2 regions of the Peptostreptococcus equinus genome follow, and region 1 is predicted to be linked to the other one. Evidence: a T-box and tRNA genes for the amino acid it is inferred to sense, from the RefSeq annotation. Region 1 holds a T-box; the other holds one or more tRNA genes.
The links. The T-box of region 1 lies ahead of serS (serine--tRNA ligase). A T-box ahead of a tRNA ligase gene usually reads a tRNA of that ligase, here a tRNA-Ser.
Positions count from the first base shown of each region.

Region 2: it encodes a tRNA-Ser, which carries the amino acid that the T-box ahead of serS (serine--tRNA ligase) is inferred to sense. The anticodon was not compared.

Region 1 covers NZ_CP114052.1:9,825-13,095, reverse strand. Annotated here, with positions in the region: gene serS (serine--tRNA ligase) at 10-1,290, opposite strand; T-box leader at 1,363-1,569, opposite strand; gene O0R46_RS00055 (mechanosensitive ion channel family protein) at 1,634-2,470, opposite strand; gene O0R46_RS00050 (SigB/SigF/SigG family RNA polymerase sigma factor) at 2,473-3,249, opposite strand; gene O0R46_RS00045 (ATP-binding protein) at 3,249-3,271, opposite strand, start outside.
Region 2 covers NZ_CP114052.1:1,781,694-1,784,964, reverse strand. Annotated here, with positions in the region: gene tkt (transketolase) at 1-937, shown strand, start outside; rRNA gene rrf (5S ribosomal RNA) at 1,260-1,376, shown strand; tRNA gene O0R46_RS08930 (tRNA-Asn) at 1,380-1,451, shown strand; tRNA gene O0R46_RS08925 (tRNA-Glu) at 1,463-1,534, shown strand; tRNA gene O0R46_RS08920 (tRNA-Val) at 1,538-1,613, shown strand; tRNA gene O0R46_RS08915 (tRNA-Thr) at 1,620-1,694, shown strand; tRNA gene O0R46_RS08910 (tRNA-Lys) at 1,716-1,788, shown strand; tRNA gene O0R46_RS08905 (tRNA-Ser) at 1,796-1,884, shown strand; tRNA gene O0R46_RS08900 (tRNA-Ser) at 1,896-1,988, shown strand; tRNA gene O0R46_RS08895 (tRNA-Pro) at 1,995-2,071, shown strand; tRNA gene O0R46_RS08890 (tRNA-Ile) at 2,088-2,164, shown strand; rRNA gene O0R46_RS08885 (16S ribosomal RNA) at 2,348-3,271, shown strand, end outside.

The sequences.
Region 1 (3,271 bases):
TTAACTTTATTATTTTATTACATCGCATCCCATGTATGGTCTTAATATTTCTGGAACAACTACTGAACCATCAGCCTGCTGATAGTTTTCTAATATAGCTGCAACTGTTCTACCAACTGCTAGACCTGAACCATTCAAAGTGTGTACAAATTCTGCCTTAGAATTTCTATCTCTCTTAAATTTAATGTTAGCTCTTCTTGCTTGGAAATCTTCAAAGTTTGAACAAGAAGAAATTTCAACATATCTATTATAACTTGGCATCCAAACTTCTAAATCATATTTCTTTGCTGCTGTAAATCCAAGGTCACCTGTACAAATCTTAACTACTCTGTATGGTAATCCTAGTAATTGAAGCATTTTTTCTGCATCATTTGTTAAAGTTTCTAATTCTTCATAAGAATTTTCTGGCTTTGCAAACTTAACTAATTCAACTTTGTTGAACTGGTGCTGTCTTACTAGACCTCTGGTATCTCTGCCAGCTGATCCTGCTTCAGATCTAAAGCATGGAGTGTAAGCACAATGTTTAATTGGTAGCTGATCGAAATCTACTATTTCATTTGCATACACATTTGTTACAGGAACTTCTGCAGTTGGAACTAGGAAGTATTCTAATCCTTCAAGCTTAAACATATCTTCTTCAAATTTTGGAAGCTGTCCAGTACCTATAAAACTTGTTCTATTAGCCATAAAAGGTGGTATTAATTCAATATAGCCATGATTTTCTGTGTGATAATCCATAAAAAATGATATTAAAGATCTTTCTAATCTTGATCCTTTGCCTTTTAATAGAGTAAATCTTGACCCAGTTATTTTTCCAGCTCTTTCAAAATCTAATATATCTAAAGCTGTTCCTATATCCCAATGAGCTTTTTCTTCAAATTCAAATTTAGTAGGCTCTCCCCATTTTCTAATTTCTACATTATCTTCATCTGTTTCACCCTGTGGTACATCTGGATGAGGTACATTTGGTATTCTAAGAAGTCTGTATTCTAACTTTGCTTCTACTTCTCTTAATTCATTATCAAATTCCTTTATTTTATCTGATAATTCCTTTAATTCTGCTTTTATTGCAGTAGTATCTTCACCATTCTTCATCATTACAGGTATTTTTTTAGAGTCAACGTTTGATTGATTCTTTAATACTTCAACTTCTTTAAGTATTTCTTTTCTCTTATCATCAAGTTCAATTACTTCATCTAAATCCTTTGGATCGAACTCACCTTCACCTCTTCTACCCATTAGTACTTTGATTTCCTCTAAATTCTCTCTTATTCTCTTTACGTCTAACATAGTTAAATACCTCTCTTAATATTATTTTTATTCTTTTTCTGCAATTTTAGTATAAAAAAAGACTCTCATCCCAAAAGGGACGAAAGTCATATTCCGCGTTACCACCCTAGTTGATTATATCAATAATCCACCTCAACCCCTTATCGCAGGTTATACGTCTAGTACTATTTCAAACTAGATGCTCCAGAATAGATTCAGCATATTTTACCATGGATTTTCAGCACACATCCACTCTCTGTAGATAAAGATAAACTTACTAGGTTCTTTCATTGCATTTCTTTAATTATGAATACATTATATAATAAGAAAATATATATTTCAAGCATAAATATAATATTTTTTATTATTTTATATTATTCAGAATATTTATTCTCGAGAATTTTATCTCATTTTTATCAAATTCTTCTTTAAATTTTTCCATTGTTTCATAATAAACATTATAATAATCTCCAGTTTTTACCCATGGTTTGGCAATAAATCTTATAATATTATTATTCATTGAATCAATACCTATTAGAGGTTTAGGAGAAATAAGGATTCTAGTATCAGAATTAAATATTCTATTAGCTATTTCATATAACTTTTTTACATCTGTATCATATTCAACATTAAAAATAAAATCTATTCTTCTTTTATCTTGAGCAGTATAATTTATTACAGGATTATTAGTAATTTGAAAATTCGGCAAACTAATAACTTTATTATCTACTGTTTTCAGTGTTGTACAGAACATATGTATATCAGATACTGTACCCTCTATATCACTACATACAATGTAATCACCTATCTGAAAAGGCTTAAAAAACAATATTATCATGCATGAACCAAAATTTGATAAAATTTCTTTAAAGGCCAAACCTATACTGAAACCAGCAGCACCTATAATAGCCACAAATGATGAAGTATTGACACCCAGTATACTCATTACTTGCATTAATACCATCAGTATTATTATTACTTGAACAAAATTAATCAAGAAATTGACTATACCAATACTTGACTTATATTTATCAAGTATTCTACTCATTACTTTTTTTACAACTTTTGATATGATTATTCCAACTATAAGAACAATTATTGCCACCATAATTGATGGCAACATCTTGTTTATTATATCAAAATATCTACCTACTAAGTCTGTTTGTTTCTCTATTGTCTGTCCCACAGCATTTTCATTCATATCTATACAGCCTTACTATATTCCTTCTTTAATTTCTCTATAATCTTTTTTTCTAGTCTTGAAACAGTCATTTGTGATATACCTATTTCTTTAGCTATATTAGACTGTGTTTTATTTTCAAAAAATCTACCTTTTATTATTTCAATTTCTAATTCATTTAGATTTTTCATAAACTTTTCCATAAAGTCTCTTTGTTCAACATTTGAAAAGTTCTTTTCTTCAACTCCAACTCTGTCAGCTAAAGTCATATCTTTATCTTCAGAATCATCATTGCTAGGTGTATCAAGAGATATAGGTTGATAGCCATATGAAGCTTCCATAGCCTCCAATACATCTTCTTCAGAAACATCTAGATAATCAGCTATTTCATAGGGTCTAGGAGATCTTTTTAACTCCTGTTCCAAATAAATTTTTGCATTACTTATCTTCTTATTCAATTCCTGAATTCTTCTTGGTACTCTTAGAGTCCATACCTTATCTCTAAAATATTTTTTAATTTCACCTACAATTGTTGGTGTTGCGAAACTTGAAAATTCGAATCCCTTTGAAATATCATATCTGTCTATAGCATATATAAGTGCAAGTGAAGCAACTTGAAATATATCTTCGTAATCCACTCCCTTATTTATATACTTTCTAGATAAAATCTTTGCTAAATATAAGTGTTTTTCTATCAGAACTGATCTTAACTCTTTATTAGATTTATCATCTGCAAAAATTTTAAATAAATCTTTGACATCCATATCTTGGTAGTTTTTTACATCCACCATTTTTTCCATTAATTATCAACTCCAAGCGTCT
Region 2 (3,271 bases), 220 kb from region 1:
GTCTATGGCTACAAGAGCGACATCAGGAACGATTATAAATAAATTAAAAGATTTGTATCCAAACTTAGTGGGAGGATCTGCAGACCTTGCACCTTCAAATAAATCAGAAATGAAAGATGCAGGATTCTTCTCTCCACAGAATAGAGGAGGAAGAAACATACACTTCGGAGTAAGAGAAATGGGTATGACAGCAATAACAAGTGGTATATATCTACATGGTGGATTAAAGCCATTCTGTGCTACATTCTTTGTATTCAGTGATTTTATGAAACCGATGATAAGATTAGCTGCATTAATGGGATTACCAGTGACATATGTATTAACTCATGACAGTATAGGTGTAGGCGAAGACGGGCCAACTCATGAACCAGTAGAACAATTAGCTATGTTAAGATCAATACCTAATATAAATGTATTTAGGCCAGCAGATTATACAGAAACTGCTGTAGCTTGGGCTACTGCTATGCAGTCAAAGGATAGACCAACAGCATTAGTACTTACTAGACAAAATTTACCACAGTTAAAGGGATCTTCTCAAGATGCCTTTAAGGGAGCGTACATACTAGAAGAAGCTTCTAATAAAGAAAATATTGATTTAATAATAATGGCTTCTGGATCAGAAGTTGAACTTGCTGTAGGTGCAAAGGAAGAACTAGAAAAAGCCGGTAAATCAGTAAGAGTAGTATCAGTTCCTTGTATAGATTTATTTGAAGATCAGGATTGTGCATACAAAGAAGAAATATTACCATCAAGTGTGAGAACTAGACTGGCAGTTGAAGCTGGGGAACCAATGCCTTGGTATAAGTATGTTGGATTCGAAGGCGATGTAGTAGGAATGACTACATTTGGAGCATCAGCACCTGCTGAAGAACTATTTAAGCACTTTGGATTTACAGTAGAGAACGTAGTTAACAAAGCTAAGGCTTTATTAAAGTAATTACTATTATTTTACAAATAACAAAAAATATATTAAATTATTACGTTATTTTTATAAATAGTGTAATAATGATTAGAGAAAAATAAAAAATATTTTATAAAAAATTATGGGTCATTTATTATTAATTATAAACTTGACCCATTTTTTTGTATTTTTTTTCAATAAGGTTAAAATAAAAAAACCTTAAATTTCAATATATACAAGTGAAGTTGGAAAAATAATGAAAAAAAAATAAAAAAACTTTTCAAAAAGTGTTGACGGCTATATATGATTATGATAATATAATACTTGTCCTTGTGAGGGACGGAAAAATGAAAGAAAATGTGGTTATTATAGCAAAGAGGATACACCTGTTCCCATACCGAACACAGAAGTTAAGCTCTTTAGCGCTGAAGGTACTTGGTGGGAAGCTGCCTGGGAGAATAGGACGTAGCCACGTTATTCCAAGGTAGCTCAATGGTGGAGCAACCGGCTGTTAACCGGTAGGCTGTGGGTTCGAGCCCCACCCTTGGAGCTTTCACACTTGGCTCCTTGGTCAAGCGGTTAAGACACCGCCCTTTCACGGCGGTAACAGGGGTTCGATTCCCCTAGGAGTCATATGGGAGTATAGCTCAGCTGGGAGAGTATCTGCCTTACAAGCAGGGGGTCACAGGTTCGAGCCCTGTTACTCCCACCATATTAAGCTGGTGTGGCTCAACGGTAGAGCAGCTGACTTGTAATCAGCAGGTTGTAGGTTCGATTCCTATCACCAGCTCCACTAAAAGAATATTTTTATCATGGTCTATTAGCTCAGTCGGTAGAGCACTTGACTTTTAATCAAGGTGTCCCGCGTTCGAATCGCGGATAGATCATTTCTACGGAGAGGTGTCCGAGTGGTTTAAGGAGCTGGTCTTGAAAACCAGTGATGTCGTAAGGCACCGTGGGTTCGAATCCCACCCTCTCCGCCATTTTTAATTTTGGAGAAGTACTCAAGAGGCTCAAGAGGATCCCCTGCTAAGGGATTAGGCTGGATTAAACCGGTGCGAGGGTTCGAATCCCTCCTTCTCCGCCATTAGGACGAGGTGTAGCGCAGTTTGGTAGCGCACGTGGTTTGGGACCATGGGGCCGGGGGTTCGAGTCCCTTCACCTCGACCATTTTTTTGCCTAACGAGGACCATTAGCTCAGTTGGTTAGAGCGCCCGGCTCATAACCGGTAGGTCTGGGGTTCGAGTCCCTGATGGTCCACCATTTGAACTTTTAATAAATGGAATGAACTTTGAAAATTGAACAGCAGGTTAATTCAATAAGCTTTAAATAGCAAATTGATTAATCGTTTAAACTTGATAAGACAATAGTTTTTCAAGATTTAAACCACAAACAAACCAAGCCAGATATTTTAGAGATAACAATAGTCTGAGCGCAGAACAAATTTTTTATGAGAGTTTGATCCTGGCTCAGGATGAACGCTGGCGGCGTGCCTAACACATGCAAGTCGAGCGCGACTTATTGATGCTTGCATCTTTAAGTTGAGCGGCGGACGGGTGAGTAACGCGTGGGTAACCTGCCCTATACACATGGATAACATACTGAAAAGTTTACTAATACATGATAATGTACATTTATGGCATCGTAGATGTATCAAAGTGTTAGCGGTATAGGATGGACCCGCGTCTGATTAGCTAGTTGGTGAGATAACAGCCCACCAAGGCAACGATCAGTAGCCGACCTGAGAGGGTGATCGGCCACATTGGAACTGAGACACGGTCCAAACTCCTACGGGAGGCAGCAGTGGGGAATATTGCACAATGGGCGAAAGCCTGATGCAGCAACGCCGCGTGAACGATGAAGGTCTTCGGATCGTAAAGTTCTGTTGCAGGGGAAGATAATGACGGTACCCTGTGAGGAAGCCCCGGCTAACTACGTGCCAGCAGCCGCGGTAATACGTAGGGGGCTAGCGTTATCCGGATTTACTGGGCGTAAAGGGTGCGTAGGTGGTCTTTCAAGTCAGTGGTTAAAGCCTACGGCTCAACCGTAGTCAGCCTCTGAAACTGGAAGACTTGAGTGCAGGAGAGGAAAGTGGAATTCCCAGTGTAGCGGTGAAATGCGTAGATATTGGGAGGAACACCAGTAGCGAAGGCGGCTTTCTGGACTGCAACTGACACTGAGGCACGAAAGCGTGGGTAGCAAACAGGATTAGATACCCTGGTAGTCCACGCCGTAAACGATGAGTACTAGGTGTCGGGGGTTACCCCCCTCGGTGCCGCAGCTAACGCATTAAGTACTCCGCCTGGGGAGTACGCACGCAAGTGTGAAACTCAAAGGAATTGACGGGGACCCGCACAAGTAGCGGAGCAT